DNA from 2 places in the Methylobacillus pratensis genome. Region 2 is predicted to be linked to the other one. Evidence: riboswitches for the same ligand, from Rfam matches in the RefSeq annotation. Region 2 holds a riboswitch; the other holds the start of a gene.
What was found. Region 2 has a riboswitch for thiamine pyrophosphate ahead of thiC (phosphomethylpyrimidine synthase ThiC). Riboswitches for the same ligand answer to the same signal wherever they lie in the genome.
Positions count from the first base shown of each region.

Region 1: it holds a riboswitch for thiamine pyrophosphate, as region 2 does, so the genes downstream of both, ACW4YW_RS11935 (3-oxoacyl-ACP reductase) here and thiC (phosphomethylpyrimidine synthase ThiC) in region 2, are expected to answer to the same signal.

Region 1 is NZ_JBSUSR010000005.1:222,170-227,764, reverse strand. It holds gene ACW4YW_RS11950 (protein adenylyltransferase SelO) at 1-470, shown strand, start outside; gene ACW4YW_RS11945 (mechanosensitive ion channel) at 529-2,013, opposite strand; gene ACW4YW_RS11940 (sodium:solute symporter family transporter) at 2,110-3,561, opposite strand; TPP riboswitch at 3,611-3,714, opposite strand; TPP riboswitch at 3,821-3,926, shown strand; gene ACW4YW_RS11935 (3-oxoacyl-ACP reductase) at 3,974-4,759, shown strand; gene ACW4YW_RS11930 (LLM class flavin-dependent oxidoreductase) at 4,892-5,595, shown strand, end outside.
Region 2 is NZ_JBSUSR010000002.1:269,319-282,420, forward strand. It holds gene thiC (phosphomethylpyrimidine synthase ThiC) at 1-1,642, opposite strand, end outside; TPP riboswitch at 1,711-1,821, opposite strand; gene ACW4YW_RS05910 (protein-L-isoaspartate O-methyltransferase family protein) at 1,992-2,648, shown strand; gene ACW4YW_RS05915 (TetR/AcrR family transcriptional regulator) at 2,844-3,488, shown strand; gene ACW4YW_RS05920 (efflux RND transporter periplasmic adaptor subunit) at 3,497-4,591, shown strand; gene ACW4YW_RS05925 (efflux RND transporter permease subunit) at 4,588-7,764, shown strand; gene ACW4YW_RS05930 (TolC family outer membrane protein) at 7,791-9,170, shown strand; gene ACW4YW_RS05935 (isochorismatase family protein) at 9,197-9,754, shown strand; gene waaA (lipid IV(A) 3-deoxy-D-manno-octulosonic acid transferase) at 9,776-11,053, opposite strand; gene ACW4YW_RS05945 (sensor histidine kinase) at 11,120-12,958, shown strand; gene ACW4YW_RS05950 (response regulator transcription factor) at 12,943-13,102, shown strand, end outside.

The DNA.
Region 1 (5,595 bases), on a different contig from region 2:
CATGGCGCGACGACTATGAGCCCTTGCTCAATGAAGTGTTCGGCCTCATGACCCAGGCCGAGATCGACATGACCGAGTTTTTCCGCAGGCTGGCTTGGGTGGATTCCGCCCAGCCCGACTTGGGGGTATTGCAGAGCGCAGCCTATAGCCCTGCACTATGGGAAACGTTCAAGCCCAAGTTCGGCGACTGGCTCAAGCAATACGCACAGGCGACGCTCGCGGACGGGCGCGACCCGGCGGAGCGGCGCGAGGCCATGAACCGGGTCAATCCGCGTTACGTGCTGCGCAACTACCTTGCCCAACAGGCCATAGACCTGGCCGACACGGGCGATACCAGCATGATAGAAGAGCTGCTGGACGTGCTGCGCAAGCCTTATGACGAGCAGCAGGGCAAGGAGCGTTTTGCCGCCCTGCGGCCGGATTGGGCCAGGCACAAGGCAGGGTGTTCCATGTTGTCGTGCAGTTCATAAAAAAGCCGTCCAGCTTCGCTGAACGGCTTTCGCTCGAAGAGCCTTGCTTCACATCATCTCAATCGCGCTTGTCGTCCTGGCGGAATTTCGCCAGCCAGTGTTCCATCAGCTTGCCGGCCGCCTCGCGTCCGCCGAGGCCGAAGGATAGGGCAACTGCCACCGCAATAGCGCCTAGCGTCAGGCCGAATGCCAGGTTGACGATGTCGTCGGCGATGCCCATGGCGCGCAGGCCCATGGCGACCACCAGGCCGAGGATGGCGAAGCGGGCGATTCGCGCCAGGCCGCGGCTGTTGGGGCCGGCGGCGCGGTCGATGGCTTCATGCGCCAAGCCGGCCAGCCAGAAGCCGATCACCAGGATCACCGAGCCGAGCAGCACGTCGCCGCCGAAGCGGATGAAGGTGGCGACGATGTCGCCAACCTGCAGGAAGCCGAGCTGGTTGGCGGCTTCCACCGCGGCGAACAGCATGGCGAAGAACAGCGCGACCTTGCCGACGAAACCGGAAGCCGATTTGCCTTCAAAAGCATGGCCGAGCCCGACGCGCGCCGGCAGGGTATCGAAGCCGAGCGTTTGCAGCAGACTGGCCAGCAGGCGCGAAGCAAACGAGCCCACCAGCCAGGTGACCGCGAGGATTAGGCCGGCAGCGATGATGTGCGGCACGGCAGCCAGGAACATGGACAGCATGTCGGTGGCCGGGCGGGAAATCGACTCGATGCGCAGGGCGTCGAGCGCGGCGATCAGCGACGGCAAGAACACCGCGATGAATACCAGCAAGCCGCCCACGTGCGACAGGCGCAACGTTTCCGTTATGCCGGCGCGCTGGCCGAGATTGTCGGCGCCGGCGGTGCGCAGCAGGTTGCTGACCAGGTTGCGTAGCACCGTGGCGACGATCCAGCCGACGCCGCCGATCACCAGCGCAGCGACGGCATTGGGCAGGATGTCGAGTGCCCTTGCCACCATGTCGCGCAGCGGGTCGAGCAGGCCTTGCAGTTGCAGCGCCCCCAACACGGCCGGCACGAACAGCAATATCACCAGCCAGAACAGCGCCTGGGCCAGGCCGTCGCTGATGGGCGCCATGCCGGCATGCTCGGCCAGCCTTTCATCCAGCGTGGTCTTCGCCAGCACGCGCGTGATGAGCGCGCGCACCAGGCTGGCCAGCAACCAGGCGACCAGCGCCAGTATCAGGGCTGCGAGAATGCGCGGCGCGTAGGCGAACATTTCGGTGAGCAGTGCGGCGAACGGGCCGGATACCATGGCTAGGTCGAGAGAATTGAGCACCGCGACGAAGGTGAACAGCAGCACGATCCAGAACAGGCTGACGGCCACGCCTTTTTCGATATCCACCGGCTTCCCGGTCTGCCCGGTCAATTGCGCAAAGCGGCGGTTGGTGCCTGCCATGCCCAGGCCGCGCCGCACGCCGGCCCGCACTAGCACCGCGAACAGCCAGCCCAGCACGAGGATGGCCAGCGCGCCCAGCAGTTGAAGCATGTTGTCGCCGAGGCCGGTTTGTACCGCGCCCCACATACTGTTCCATTCCGTATTCATGCGATCCTCCCGTGTTGTTTAGATGACAATATCCGGTGTCTTACGGTTTAGATAATGGCCGCGTCGGGAAAGACTTGTCAACAAGGCCGTGTCATCTCAAAGCTGCTCGCTATCCAGTTTGCGGATGCCGTTGTTCAGCGTGGTGAGGTCGAAATGCTGTTGGCGGCGTTTGATAAGGCGCATGAGGATAATCACGGCGACCGGGACCAGGGCGGCGAGCAGGAAGGATTCCAGCAAATGCGCCACCGGCTGGTTGGGCATGGGGAACATGGACAGGCCGGCGGCGAGCCCTGCAGTGGTGCCTATGACGGCTTCGCGGCCGGTGTGGGAACGGCTGAACAGCCCGAAGAACACCGGGAATGCCGCGGCGGCGCAGAGCAGGTCGGCGAGCAGGAACAGGTAGAGCACGCTATAGCCTTGCGCGGCGACGAGCAGGACGGGAACCGCAACCAGCAGCACCAGCCATCGCGACAGGCGCATCAGGCTGGCGGCGCTGCTCTTCGGCATCACCCGGCCGATATCCACTGCCACGATGCTCGAGATGGCGCTGATGGCCGTGTCTGCGCTGCACATCACCAGCGAGATGCCGAGCGGAATCAGGGCAACGGCCAGCCAGAGCGGGATATTGGGCATGACCACGCTGAACAAGGCCACTGAGCTGTCGCCATCCGGTGTCATCGCCATGAAGGCCAGCCCGAATAGGCCCATGATGAAGATGAAAGGCACGACGAGAATGCCGCCGAGCAGGAAGCCGTTGCGCATGGTGGGAATGTCCTTGGCGGAGTAGATGCGCTGCCAGTTGCCTTGGTGGAAGATGCCGGTGAGCAGGATGGCGACGAAAAAGGTCAGCCCGGCCTTGATGCCGCCGATATCCTCAAGGTTGATCAGCTGCGGCGCGGTTTGCTGCAGCTTTTCCGCGACCGGGGCAATGCCGCCGGTGGCCTGCCAGCCGATGAAGACCAGCGCCGCCAGCAACGGGATGATGATGACGATCTGCACCTTGTCGGTGAAGATGGAGGCGCGCAGGCCGCCGTAGGTGGTGTAGAGCAGGGTGAAGCCGAGCACGATGGCGGCAGTGGCCCAAAGCGGCACGGGCGCGAGCAATGTCACCATCTTGGCGATAGCGGTGATCTCGGCGCTCATGGCGATGAACAGGTAGAACAGCATGATGGTCAGTGCGAGCAGGTACATGGGCTTGCCGTAGCGCGCAACCAGGAACTCGGTGAGGGAGTGGCCGTTGGGCATGAGTTCGCGCATGCGCTTGCCGAGCGGGATCATGGCGATGCGCGGCGACATGGCGCCGATGGCGTAGCCGATCACGGCAGTCAGGCCGCCCCAGGTCGCCGCCTGCGCGGGGGAGAACAATATCCACGCGCCCAGCGACGAGGCCAGCAGGGTCATGATGCTGGCGAGCGTGCCCTGGCTGTTGCGCGCGACGATGTATTCTTCAAGGTTGCCGCGGAATTTGCGCGAATAGGCCATGCCGGCAATGGCGAACATGGCGGCGAAAAAGACTAGCCAGGCGAGGGCGGCTTGTGTACTGAGCATTGCGTGGTGACTCCTGTAATCGACGAACGACAAGGAGTACGCACAATGATGGATGCGCTATTTCCTTCCCTTCGCCAGCATGATCTGGATCAAGTATTAAGGGTCATGGCAATTGCCATTTCTCAGCCGCAAGCGGCTCCCCCAGGATTGAAACGGCCCAATAAGGTTTTGCCGTTTCGGTGCCAGATTATAACGATTTTCATGGTGATTTTCACATGGTGCCGGATGTGAATTCTTTATATTCCATGCTATGGTTCTGTCTTTCGGCACGGGGTGCCTTGTTGCAGTATCTGCTTCAGGGCTGAGAACACACCCGTATACCTGATCCAGATCATACTGGCGGAGGAATGCCTGTCGCAGCTTACTCTTTTGCTGCGCATTCCTTTGCCATGACACATTGCAAAGGAATCGCATGAGCAGCCCATCTCTATCCTTACTTCCCATTCAAGAACAACTCGTGCTCGTCACCGGCGCGGGCCGCGGGCTGGGCCGGCATATCGCCCGCGCTTTCCTCGACCAGGGGGCGAGCGTGGTTGTGAACTACCTTCACAGCGCGGAGGCTGCGGCGGCCTTGGCGGATGAAGCGCCGGGACGGGCCTTGGCGATCCAGGCGGACGTGAGCGATGCCGCGGCCGTACGGGCGATGGCGCAGCAGGCGCAAACGCATTTCGGTAGGCCGATCACCGTTGTGGTCAACAACGCCTTGCCTGACTTCAAGTTCAACGGCGATGCGCGGGCGCATGCGCATGACCTCGGCTGGGAAGGGTTGCAGCAACAATTCGAAGGCGTGGTGCGCGGCGCGCTCAATACCGTCCAGGCGTGTTTGCCCGGCATGCGCGTGCAGGGCGGCGGCCGGGTGGTGAATATCGGCACCAACCTGTTCCAGAATCCGGTAGTGCCTTACCACGATTACACAGCCGCCAAGGCGGCGCTGCTTTCCCTCACGCGCACCTTGTCGCAGGACCTGGGGCCTGACGGCATCACCGTCAATATGGTGTCGGGCGGCCTGTTGCGCACGACCGACGCCTCGGCCGCCACGCCGGATGCCGTGTTCGACCTGATTGCGGCGAGCACGCCGTTGCGCCGCGTCACCACGCCGGAAGAGTTCGCCGACGCAGTGCTGTTTTTCGCCTCGCCCTGGTCGCGCGCTGTGACGGGGCAGAACCTGGTGGTTGATGGCGGCCTGGTCAAGAACTAGAGCGGCTGACAAAACCTTCCTGGCGTTGTTGCCCTGCTTTGCCGCAATGTTTGTACTGTCTGCGGCAAGGCTGTTAGCCAGGATCGCTGCACCTGCCATTCCTGAATTCACTAAAGAGGCTCTTGTTCTGCCATGATGCACATCAACCTGTTCCTGTTCGGCTGCGGCCACCACAACGCAGCCTGGCGCCATCCGGATTCCCAGGTCGAGCGGCTGGGCGAGATCCGCTATTACGAGGAAATGGCGCAGCTGGCCGAGCGCGGCAAGCTCGATGCGGTGTTCCTTGCCGACGGCCACGCCACCAACAATATCACCGACGGCCCGCGCTGGTTCCTGGAGCCGGTGACCATGCTCACCGCCATCAGCCGCGCCACCCGGCACATCGGCTTGGTGAGCACGATTTCCAGCACCTTCTTCACGCCGTTCCATGCCGCGCGGCTCATGGCCTCGCTCGATCATATTTCCGGCGGGCGCGCGGGCTGGAACGTGGTGACTTCCATGTTCGACGTCGAGGCCAGGAACCATGGCTATGAGGCCATGCCAGGCCACGCCGAGCGTTATGCCCGGGCGGAAGAGTTCATCCAGGCGGTATTGCAGTTGTGGGATAGCTGGGACGACGGCGCCTTGCTCAACGACCGCGCCGGAGATTACGTCGACGAAAGCCGGGTGCGCCAGATCAACCACCATGGCAGGCATTTCCTCGTCGACGGGCCGTTGACCGTGCCGCGTCCGCCGCAAGGCAACCCCGTGCTGTTCCAGGCCGGGGCTTCCGACCATGGACGCGCGCTGGCGGCGAAATACGCCGAGGCGATCTATGCCGTGGCCTACGACTTGCC
Region 2 (13,102 bases):
TGAACTGGTCCTCCCAACGGAACTCGAAACGCGCCTTGGACAGGGCGTTGTCGCGAATCTGCGCGCCGGGGTGACCTTTGGCCAGGTCGGCGGCATGCGCCGCAATCTTGTAGGTGACGATGCCGACGCGCACGTCTTCCTTGTCCGGAAGGCCCAGGTGCTCCTTCGGCGTGACGTAGCACAGCATCGCGCAACCGTACCAGCCTATCATCGCGGCGCCGATGCCGGAGGTGATGTGATCGTAGCCGGGTGCGATATCGGTGGTCAAAGGTCCCAGAGTATAGAACGGGGCCTCGCCGCAATGCTCCAGCTGCAAGTCCATGTTTTCCTTGATCATGTGCATGGGCACGTGGCCAGGGCCTTCGATCATGGTCTGCACGTCATGCTTCCAGGCAATCTGGGTCAATTCACCCAAGGTTCTCAGCTCGGCAAACTGGGCTTCGTCATTGGCATCGTAGATCGAGCCGGGACGCAGGCCGTCGCCGAGCGAAAAACTGACGTCATAGGCCTTCATGATCTCGCAGATGTCCTCGAAATGCTCATAGAGGAAAGACTCTTTATGATGCGCCAGGCACCACTTCGCCATGATGGAGCCGCCGCGGCTGACAATCCCAGTCATGCGCTTAGCGGTCATCGGGATGTATTGCAAACGCACGCCGGCATGGATGGTGAAGTAATCCACGCCCTGCTCCGCCTGCTCAATCAAAGTATCGCGAAAGATTTCCCAAGTGAGGTCCTCGGCCTTGCCGTTGACCTTCTCCAGCGCCTGGTAAATCGGGACTGTGCCAATCGGGACTGGGGAGTTGCGGATGATCCACTCACGAGTTTCGTGGATGTTCTTGCCGGTGGACAGGTCCATCACGGTATCGCCGCCCCAGCGGGTGCCCCAAACCATCTTCTCCACCTCTTCGCCTATGCTTGAACTCACGGCGGAATTGCCGATATTGGCATTGATCTTCACGAGGAAATTGCGGCCGATGATCATCGGCTCGATTTCAGGGTGGTTGATGTTGGCGGGAATGATCGCCCGGCCGCGCGCCACTTCGTCCCGGACGAACTCAGGCGTGATGGTTTCAGGAATGGAAGCACCGAAATGGTGTCCGGCATGCTGGGTCTGTAAAAGCTCACTCATGCCTTCGCGGCGCTGGTTCTCGCGGATGGCGATGAACTCCATCTCCGGGGTGATGATGCCCTGGCGCGCATAGTGCATCTGCGACACGTTTCTGCCTGCCTTGGCGCGCAGCGGCTTGCGGTGCAGGTTGAAGCGCATGTCGGCCAGCTTGGGGTCGTTCAGCCGTTCCAGCCCGTAGCTGGAAGTCGGGCCGTCCAGTTGCTCGGTATCGCCGCGCTCGGCAATCCAGCCAGCGCGCAAGGCGGGCAAACCGTTACGGATGTCGATACTGACTTCAGGATCGGTGTAAGGACCGGAAGTGTCGTAGACAATCACCGGCGGGTTCTTCTCGGCGCCGAATGCCGACGGCGTATCCGACAGGCTGATCTCGCGGAAAGGAACGCGGATGTCGGGGCGCGAGCCTTCGATATAGATCTTGCGGGAATTGGTAAAAGGCTGCGTTGCGCCAGGGTCGACCTGGGCGGTGGCATTGAGGAAATTCTGCTGCAGGTTTTTGTCGGTGGCGTTCATTCAAGTCTCCAAAATGCGGGAAGCGTTTTTGGAGTACCGACAGGGGAATAAAAATAGAAATCACCCCATCAAACCAAACTGCGCTTCCCTACGGTGGGATAATCCACATCAGGTTCAAAGGGTAATTCTCACTGCCATTGCATGCCTCAGCGTGCAACAGCAGACCCCTAGCGATGGAAGGAATGTACGTTAAAACCCTGATTCGATCAAGATTATTGTGGACAATGCACAGTTGATGCAGAGCAGCATGTGCCTAAAGCTGGCAGGTCACGCGATCCAGCTTGAAACTCTGCCGTCTGGCGCTATAATCGGCAGACCGATAGCCATGCGATGGATAAGGACAATTGCGATGCACCATGATGTAGAACAAGCCCGCTTCAACATGATAGAGCAGCAGATCCGCCCCTGGGAGGTGCTTGACGGCACCGTGCTCGACCTTCTGGGCCGCGTGCCGCGCGAAGCGTTTGTCCCCGAGCAATATCGCGGCTTGGCGTTTGCCGATATCGAAATCCCCATCGGTTTCGGCCAGACCATGCTTTCCCCCAAGATGGAAGGCCGCGTCCTGCAGTCGCTGGAAATCAAGCCGACCGATAAAGTGCTGGAAATCGGCACCGGCAGCGGCTACTTCACCGCCTTGCTTGCCTCCCTAGCGCAAGAGGTGCACAGCATCGAGATCAACGCCGAGCTTAGCCACCAGGCAAATGCGAGGCTGCTCCAGCAACAAATCAGCAATGTGACGCTGCATGTAGGCGACGGCGCGCGCGGGTGGCCGGACAACGGCCCTTATGACGTGATCGTTTTCACTGGTTCGTTGGCGCTGCCACCGCTGGCAACCAAACAACTGCATATCGGCGGCAGGCTGTTTGCCGTCATCGGTGAACCTCCGGTGATGGAAGCCACCATCGTGCGGCGGATCAGCGAAGACAGTTTGCGGCAGGACGTGATTTTCGAGACCACGCTCCCTCAGCTCGAAAACGCCCCTCAGCCGGAAAAATTCAGCTTCTAAGTAGATCAAACGGGAGCTTAGCTCCCGTTTTATTGTACTGCCAATCAAGTAGCATAGACGCTTGCGTCAGAGTCGCGTTCTCCTGCAAACCTGCTTAACTAGCTCTCGATTCTTCCCTTGCTCAAACTACAAATTGACACCGTTAAGTTAACAGCGTTTAATAATCATCCTTGATGATGTCCATGTTTCCAGCGCATGCCTCCTAGAGTCAAAACCTTAGAAGAACGCCAGCAATTGCAGAAGCTGATTCTCGACGCCGCCCGCGACCTGTTTGTACAGCATGGCGTGGAGGCAGTCTCCATGCGCGAGATCGCCAAACGGGTCGGCTATTCGCCCACCACCATCTATTTGTATTTCAAGGACAAGAACGACCTGTTGCAAACCTTGTGCGATCACGACTCCCTGATATTGGCGAACGACCTGCGCAATATCAATGCAGACGCGGCGCCCGACGCAGTACAGCAGTTGAAGGAGCTCTGCAGCGCCTATTCCCGTTTCGCCTTGGCCTATCCCAATCACTACCGCTTCATGTTCATGACGCCCAAGCCAAGCAACAGCAAGGACAAATCCAAGCTGCGCCAAGGCAATATCGAGCAGGACGCTTACGCCTTACTGCGCTCGATGGTGCAGCAGGCATTTGAACAACAGGTATTCCGTGCCGACCTGGCCAACATGGACCTGATCGCCCAGACGTTATGGGCGGGCATCCATGGGGTATGCGCCCTGGAAATCGGCATGGCGGGAGACGACTGGGTTGACTGGCAGCCAATAGACCAGCGCGTTTCCCTCATGCAAAACGCCATGATCCAAGGCCTCACCAGGCCCCATTCCAAGCACTAGGTATCGATATGCCTCTACCATTCTCCCGAACACAAATTAATCCATGGCTGTTGACGCTCGCCATCCCGGCATTGGTTGCCTGCCAGAAGCCGTCATCTGAAACGCCGCCACCGAGGCCCGCCCTCGTCATGCAGCTAGATGCCGCACAGCATAGCGACCATGGCCAGTGGCTTATCGGCGAAGTGCGTCCTCGCTATGAGTCGGCTCAAGGCTTCCGCATTGCCGGCAAGATCATCCAGCGTCACGTGGAAATCGGCGACCATGTCAAGAAGAGACAAGTACTGGCGCGGCTGGATGCCGAGGACAACAGGCTGTCGCTAGCATCCGCCCAGGCCGCATTGCATTCCGCAGAGGCGCAGCTGGCACTGGCTGAGGCCGACAGCAAGCGCCAGCGGCAGCTGTTCGAGCAGCGCTTCATTTCCGCGGCAGCGCTGGATTCGGTTGAAACGCGCCTGAAATCGAGCCTGGCCCAGGTACAGCAGGCGCAAGCGCAGGTCCGGGTTGCAAGCAACCAGGCGCAATACACCACGCTGGCCGCAGAACGAGACGGTATCGTTACCGCCATCGACGCAGAGCCTGGGCAGGTAGTGAATCCCGGCCAGGTGATTGCCCGAGTAGCCGTGCCGGGAGCACTGGAAGTGCAGATCGCCGTCCCGGAATCCCGCATGCAAAACATCAAGGTAGGAGAAAGCGCTGTCGTGCGCCTCTGGTCGAACCGCGACCAGACCTACCAGGGACGCATCAGGGAAATCGCCCCCGCCGCCGATCCTGCGACCCGCACCTTCAAGACCCAGGTATCGTTGCTGGATGCCGACGACAAGGTGCAAATCGGCATGACGGCAGGCGCACGGCTGGGAGGCGAGCAACACGAATTCGTGCTGCCCAGCACCGCCGTGTCGGAGCAACATGGCCAGGCGCAGGTTTGGGTCGTGGAGGCGAACAATCAAGTGCATTCGCGGGCGGTCGGCATAGGCAGCTATAGCGAGCAGGGAGTCAGCATCGTTTCCGGGCTCAAGGGCGATGAAACCCTCGTCGTCACGGGTGTGCATACCCTCAACGAAGGGCAAGTGGTCACTCCGGTCAAAACCGAGGTCAACCAATGAACGACCAGCGCCAATCCTTCAATCTCTCAAGCTGGGCGCTCGAGCATCGCAGCCTGGTGCTTTACTTCATGCTGGTGCTGACCCTGGCCGGCATGCTGGCCTATACCAAGCTCGGACAGTCGGAGGACCCGCCCTTCACCTTCAAGGTGATGGTGGTGCGCACGATGTGGCCAGGCGCCAGCACCCACGAAGTGGAGCAGCAGGTCACCGACAAACTCGAAAAGAAGCTGCAGGAGCTGCCCTACCTCGATATCCTGCGCAGTTACTCACGCCCTGGGGAATCCCTGATTTTCATCCTGGCCAAGGACTCCACGCCGCCATCCGCCGTGCCGGATGTCTGGTACCAGGCGAGAAAAAAGATCGGCGATATCCGCAATACATTGCCGGACGGCATTCAAGGCCCGTTCTTCAATGACGAGTTCGGCGACGTCTACGGCAACCTCTACGCCCTGCACGGGGAAGGCTATGACTATGCCAGGTTGAAGGAACAAGCCGAATCCATCCGCGGCGAGTTGCTCAAGATCAAGGATGTCGCCAAGGTGGAATTTTTCGGTGAGCAACCGCAGCGCATCTATGTCGAGCTGGCCAATGCCAAGCTGGCGACGCTGGGCATCAGCACCAGCATCCTGCTGGAAACGCTGCAGCAACAGAACCAGGTCAATAGCGCCGGGGCTTACGACAGCGGGCCGGAGCATATCCGGCTTGCGGTGAGCGGGCGCTTCGACCGGCTGGACAACTTGCGCGAGTTGAAACTGCGCGCCAACGGCAACGAGTTCCGCCTTGGCGACATCGCCAAGATCTACCGGGGATTTGAAGACCCGCCCACTGCGCGCGTGCGCTACATGGGCAAGGAAACCCTATTGCTCGGGGTCGCCATGAACCATGGCGGCGACATTATCCAGCTCGGCCATTCGCTGGATAACGCCGTCGCGCGCATCGACGCCCAGCTCCCGGTCGGCCTCAGCCTGGACACCGTCTCGTCCCAGCCCCGGGCCGTTGTCCACTCCGTCGATGACTTCGTCCGCTCGCTGGTCGAGGCCCTGGTCATCGTACTGGGAGTCAGCCTGCTGTCCCTGGGGTTGCGCACCGGGATCGTGGTCGCCATCGTGATTCCGGTCGTCCTTGCCGTCACTTTCCTGCTGATGGAGATATTCGGCGTGGGCCTGCACAAGATTTCACTGGGCGCATTGATCCTCGCCTTGGGGCTGCTGGTGGACGACGCGATTATCGCAGTGGAAATGATGTCCTCGAAAATGGAGCAGGGCTGGGAACGCATGAAAGCCGCTTCTTTCGCCTTCACTTCCACCGCCATCCCCATGTTCACCGGCACGCTAGTCACCGTGGCCGGCTTCCTGCCGATCGCCACAGCCGCGTCCTCCACGGGCGAATACACGCGTTCCATCTTCCAGGTATCGGCAATCGCCTTGCTGGCCTCCTGGGTGGCCGCCGTGATCTTCGTCCCCTACCTCGGCTACTACCTGCTACCCGACTACAGGCAGCAAGCGGCCAAGCCACCGTCCCGCATGGCGCGTTGGCTGCAACGCATCGCCCCGAGTATTAGCCGACGCCTCGCCGAGCGCAGGGAGCACCACTTGCAGCACATGGCCGCGGGCGAGCAGGCCGATATCTACGATTCGCGCTTCTATCGGCGCCTGCGCAGCCTCATCACCCAATGCGTGCGCCACCGCTGGATTGTCATCATTGTCACGGTGTTGCTCTTCATCGCCTCGGTCGCGGGCTTCGGGCTGGTGCAACAGCAGTTCTTCCCGGATTCCACCAGGCCCGAGCTGATCATCGACCTGCGCCTGGCGGAAGGCTCCTCCTACGCCGCCACCGATGCCGAGGTGAAAAAGCTGGAACAATGGCTGCAACGACAATCCGGCATAGAAAACTACGTGGCCTATATCGGCAGCGGCAGCCCGCGCTTCTATTTGCCGCTCGACCAGCAATTGTCGCAGCGCAGCTTCGCCCAGTTCGTCGTCCTGACGGATGGCAATGCCGAGCGCGAGGCGCTGCGCGGCAAGCTGCTGCATTTGTTCGATACCGACTTTCCCGCGCTCCGGGCTTCGGTATTGCGCCTGGAGAACGGGCCGCCGGTCGGCTTCCCCGTGCAGTTCCGCGTTTCCGGGCCCGACGTGGATAAAATCCGCGACATCAGCCACCAGGTGGCCGACATCATGCGCCGCAACCCCAACCTCAGCAATGTGCAGCTGGATTGGGAAGAGCCTAGCAAGGTGATGAAGATAGAAGTCGACCAATCCAAGGCCAGGCTGCTCGGCGTCAGCTCCACAGATATTGCCAACCTGCTCAATGCCGCAATGCGCGGGCTTTACGTCACCGAGTTCCGCGAAGGCATCGAGCGCATAGACCTGGTGCTGCGCGGCGACACATTGGAACGCACCCATCTCTCGCACCTACCTGAATTGATGGTGCCCACCAGCGCCGGCACCAGCGTACCATTGTCGCAACTGGCGACCATCACCCCGGGTTTCGAGGATGCCGTGATCTGGCGCCGCAACCGCACGCCCACCATCACGGTACGCGCCAACCTGATCGGCGACCTGCAGGCGCCGGTGGTCTCCGGCCAGGTTGAAAAACAGCTGGTCGAGCTACGTCAGCACTTGCCGCTGGGCTACAGCCTGGAAACAGGCGGCGCCGTGGAAGAGTCGGCAAAGGGCGGCCAATCCGTGGCGGCGGGCGTGCCGCTATTTATCTTTGCCGTGCTGACCATCCTCATGCTGCAATTGCAAAGCCTCTCCCGCACCTTCCTCGTGGTATTGACCGCACCGCTCGGGCTGATCGGCGTCACCATCGCCCTGCTCATCTTCAACAAGCCTTTCGGCTTCGTCGCGATGCTGGGCACCATTGCCCTGTCGGGCATGATCATGCGCAACTCGGTGATCCTGGTGGACCAGATCGAGCAGGACAAACGCGCAGGCAAGCCCGAATGGGAGGCCATCGTCGAATCCGCCGTGCGCCGCTTCCGCCCCATCATGCTCACCGCCGCGGCGGCGATCCTGGCGATGATACCGCTCACGCGCAACACCTTCTTCGGCCCGATGGCGGTCGCCATCATGGGAGGATTGACCGTCGCCACCGTGTTGACGATATTGTCGCTGCCGGCACTGTATGCCGCCTGGTATCGGGTTAGAATGCCGGACAACCAACCCTGACAAGGTATTATACAGATACTCCTGAGATGACTGCCATGAGAGTTGCCCACATCCTATTATTCATCATTGCCGTAGCCGGCCTGGCCTCGTTCCAGGCGCAAGCCGCCGCCAATGGGCAGAACCTGCTCGACATCTACGAAATCGCCTTGACCAACGACCCGACGCTGGCCGCCGCACGTAGCGGCAACCTGGCGGCGCAGGAGAAAATCGAGCAGGGCAAAGCGTTGTACCGTCCCACCGTCAACTTCACGACGGATGCCAGCCATTCCGAGACCGACATCCGCTATCTTGGACAGAACGCCATTTTCCGCAACGCGGGCAGGGAGTCCTTCGACACCTTCGGCTTCGGCGTCAACTTCAGCCAGCCCATCCTGCGCAAGGAAAACTGGGTGCAGATGAAACAGGCGGAAACCCAGGTCTCACAGGCGGACAAGCAATTAATCCAATCGCAGCAGGAGTTGATGCTGCGCAGCGCCCAGGCCTATTTCGACGTTCTCATGGCGCAGGACCAGATCGACCTCATCAACAGCCAGAAAGCGGCGATTTCCAAACAACTGGAACAAGCCAAGGCCAATTTCGAGGTGGGCACCGCCACCATCACCGACGTGAATGAGGCCCAGGCGAGGTTCGATCTGCTCAAGGCCCAGGAAATCACCGTTCTCAACGATTACGAGGTGCGCAAACGCGCGGTGCAGGCCATCACGGGCCGGTTGCCCGAGCGCCTTGCCACGGTGCGCCAGGACCTGAAAACCCGCTCGCCCCAGCCGCTGGACATGGAGCAATGGGTCAACCTTGCCGTACAGAACAACCTGACGCTGAGCATCCAGCAGGAAGCGCTGCGGCTCGCCACGCAAGAAGTCGAGCGCATGAGCGCAGGGCACTGGCCAACGCTGGACATGGTGGGCAGCTATGCCGACACCCGTGCGAGCGGCAGTCCCAATGGCTTCGGCAGCGATTTGCAGAACGCCACCATCGGCCTCAGGCTGAACATTCCGCTGTACCAAGGCGGGGCTGTCAGCTCCCGCGTACGCGAAGCCGTCGCCAACCAGCAAAGGGCCCAGGACGAAGTCGAGGCTGCACGCAGGAAATCCGAACTGGATACGCGCCAGGCCTACCTGAACCTCACCGGCAGCGTGGCGCAGGTCCAGGCCTATGAACAGGCGCTCAGCTCCAGCCAGAGCCAACTGGATTCCACCAACCTGGGCTACGAGGTCGGGGTGCGCAATAGCGTGGACGTACTCAATGCCCAGCAGCAATTGTTCACCGCCAAGCGCGACTTGCTGCAATCGCGCTACAACTACCTGATGAATGTGCTCCGGCTGAGATATGCCGTCGGCCTGCTGAATGAGGCCGACTTGAGCGAAGTCAACGAGCGACTGGTCCTGACCAGCCAATTGTTGGACTGAGCAACGATAGACCCGGGAACAAGTCCATGCCTGCCACCGATTTAGCCGTACGCTCCCTTAGCCAGCTCGTCGTCATCGACGTCCAGGAAGGGCTCGCCGCCGCCATGGACCAGCATGCCATAACGTCGGTGACACGTTATTGCGACATCTTGCTGCAGGCCTCCCGCCTGCTCGACGTGCCCGCCATCGGTACCGAGCAATATCCCAAGGGCCTGGGCAATACGATCTCTATCCTGCAAGACAGCTTGGGCCATGCCTGCAGGATAGAGAAAACCGCGTTTTCCTGTTACGCGGTGCCCGCGTTCCGAGAGCAATTGCACGCTGACAGGCCGCAAATCGTGCTTGCAGGCATGGAAGCCCATATCTGCGTGCTGCAAACCGCACTGCAATTGCAGCAGCACGGTTACCAGGTGATCGTGGCGGAAGATGCCATACTGTCGCGCGATCCGGCCAACAAGGCCAATGCCTTGCTGCGGCTGCGCCAGGCTGGCGTGATCGTCAGCAATGCGGAATCCATCGTGTTCGAGTGGCTGGGTGTTGCCGAAGGCGAAGCCTTCAAGGCGATTTCCCGGCTGGTGCGGTAATCCGGCCCAGTCGGGCCGGGATTACCTATCGGGCAGGTAGCGCGACACCAAATCAGCAATGCGTTGCGTAGCGCCTCCCGCACTGGCGCTGAACTCCAGCGCCTTCCAGCTCATGGACTGGCGAAGCTCCGGATCGCCGAATAGGCGCTGCAAGGCCCGCGCCAGGTCTGCCACGTCCTGCACGCGCCAGGCCGCTTTCGCTGCGATCGCCATTTCCGTCGCTGCGGCGAAGTTGAACGTATGCGGGCCGACCAGCACCGGCTTGCTCATGGCGCTGGCCTCGATCAGGTTCTGCCCGCCCAGCGCTTGCAAGCTGCCGCCGATGAAGGCGGCATCGCAGGACGCATAGTAGGCGAACATTTCCCCCATGCTGTCGCCCAGCACAACCTCCACATTGGCGGGCACTGCCTGTAATAGCTTGGAGCGGCGCAAGAAATGGATGCCGCGCCGCGTCAACAGGTTGGCCACTTCGTCGAAGCGTTGCGGATGGCGCGGCACGATGACGGTCAGCAACTGCGGTATTTTTGCCGCGGCAACCGCATCCAGGATCATGGCCTCCTCGCCGTCTCGCGTGCTCGCGGCAAGAAACACCGGCCGCGCATTGCCGAAATAGCCGCGCAACGCAGTACCCAATTCCGCGGCGGCTGCCGGCGGCGTGACATCGAACTTGAGGTTGCCGGTGACCTCAACCGGCAGCTTCCCTGCCCCGCCGCCCGCCAATGCCTGCAAGCGCTCGGCATCCTGCGCGGTCTGCGCCGCAATCGCCGTCAATTGCCGCAAGCCGTTGCGGGCCAAACGTCCCAAACGTGCATATCCCTGGGCCGATTTGGCGGAAAGCCGCGCATTCACCAGCAGGATGGGAATATGGCGCGCCTTGCAGCCTGCAATCAGGTTGAACCACAGTTCGGTTTCCATCAGCATGCCCAGCCTGGGCTGGAAATGCCCGAGGAACCGCGCAACCGCGCCCGGCGTGTCGTAAGGCAGGTAACAGCGCAACACGCTGTCGCCGAACAATTGCTCCCCCGCCTCGCGCCCGGTGGGCGTCGCATGCGTAATGAGGATTTGGTATTGCGGATATCGCTGTTGCAGCAGCTTGATCAAGGGCGCCGCGCCACGGGTTTCCCCGACGGACACGCAATGCATCCAGATGACGGGCTTGGTCACCGGCGTCTTGAAAAAACCGAACCTTTCCCCCCAGTGCCAACGATATTCCGGCTGGCGCATACCGCGCCACAGCAAACGCAAAGGGGCAAAAGGCAACAGGAGATAAATCAGGAAGGTGTAAATTAGGCGCGGCATCAGCCAATTTTCGCATGAATACAGGGCATAATCACGCTTCGTGATTTTTGCCTCTACCTGACAGCAGTGACTCCAAGAACCTTCGTTTTCCTCTTGCTGCTTTGCGTGGGCTGGATAAGCAGCGCCCACGCCAACGGCCTGATCGCCAAGCGTGAAGTCTTCAGCGACCCCAGCGGCCAGCTGGATATCGGCCAGGTCCAGCGGCAGGACTTCAAGCCGGTGAAAAACCTCCTCATCGCCGGCTATACGCCCGCCACGCAATGGATGCGCATTGTCGTGGCCCCGACCTCCGAGAAAAGCATCGAACTCAGGATACGGCCCACCTACCTCGATGAAGCCACACTCTATTACCAGGATCCGCAGCGGCCCGGCACATGGTTGTCCAAGGTTGCCGGCGATCGCTACGCCTACCGGGACCGCGAGCGCCACAATGCCATTACCCACGGTTTCGTCATCGACGGGCAGCCCGTTCCGACGGTGTACTACCTCAAGCTGCACACCACCAGCACATCATTGATGTATGTGGAGGCGCTGACGCATGCCGACGCCAACCTGAAGGAGATGCGTCAACACCTCATGATGGTGTTCTATCTCGCCATCATGCTCTGGCTGGGCGTCTGGTCGGCCAACAGCTTCATCGCCCGGCCCGACCTGACCATGGGGCTGTTCACGATTTACCAGGCCAGCCACATGGCTTACGCATTGGCCTTGTTCGGCTATTTGGCGCCGTTCGTTCCGCAAGCGCACCCGGCACTCAACGACACCCTGACCAGCATCATTATCCTGACTACCGTATGGATCAGCATCCTGTTCCATTACGTCCAGCTATCCGCATACCGGCCCAACAAGACCGCACTGCATGCCTTGCTCGCGATGGCATTATCCTACCCGGTGCTCATGTATGGCTTGTTCAACGGGCATGCCCGCGAAGCGCTGCAGTTCAACGCCTACCTCGTCCTCACGGCCGTGCCGCTGTTCTTGATCCTGGCCATGACGGCAAGCAAGGAGAACAGCCCGAGCCGCAAAACGCTGAGGATCATCTATGGGCTCCATACCCTGTCCCTTGCCGTTGCAACCTTGCCGATCATTGGTTGGTCGTCCGCCACCGAGTGGCACCTGAATGCCATCCTGGGCCATAGCATGATCTCGGGCCTCCTGCTCTATATCATCCTGCAACAGCGTTCGAACGCCATGCGCAAGGAGTCTGAAAATGCCAAGCTGTCGCTCAGGCTGGCACAGCAGGAATTGAGTTTCGAACGGCAGAAACGCGACGAGATGGGATATTTCATGGCCATGATCACGCATGAGCTCAAGACGCCATTGGCCGTCATCCGCCTATCGCTGGATTCGCTCGGGCTGAGCGGAACGTCAAAGCATCACATCGAGCAGAGCATCGGCGACATCAGCAGCATGATCGACCGTTGCGCCCAGATCAACAAACTGGAGGAGCAACGCGTCCAGGTCAATTACGAAATGTGCTCCCCCGATGCCATCTTGCAGGCATTGATCGGCGAATATGCATGCACGAACCGCGTAGAGCTTTCCATGCACTTCACCGGGCCATTCCGCTGCGATCGGATGATGTTGCGGCTCATGCTCCGCAACCTGCTGGAAAACGCGTTGAAATACTCGCCCGCCGACAGCCCGATCTCCATCCGCATCAACGCCCAGACAGAAAACGACGGCAGGAGCGGCGTCGCCGTTTCATTCGAGAACAGCGTGGACCAGCCTCCCGACCTCATCCGCATCTTCGACAAATATTACCGTGAAGCCAACTCAAGCAAGCACACCGGATTCGGCCTCGGGCTTTATCTGTCGCGCGCAGTGGCGTTATCATTGAACGGTTCGCTGAACGCAAGCGTGTATCACCACCGTATCAGATTCATCCTATGGCTACCCAATTGAACATCGTGGTCGTGGAAGACCACGACGCATTGAGAGAAGTCACCGTCAACGCCCTTGCCGGCAAGGGACACCACGTCACCGGGCTGGAATCGGCCGAGGCGCTGTACGAGCACCCGAATATCCAGTGCATCGATTTGATGCTCA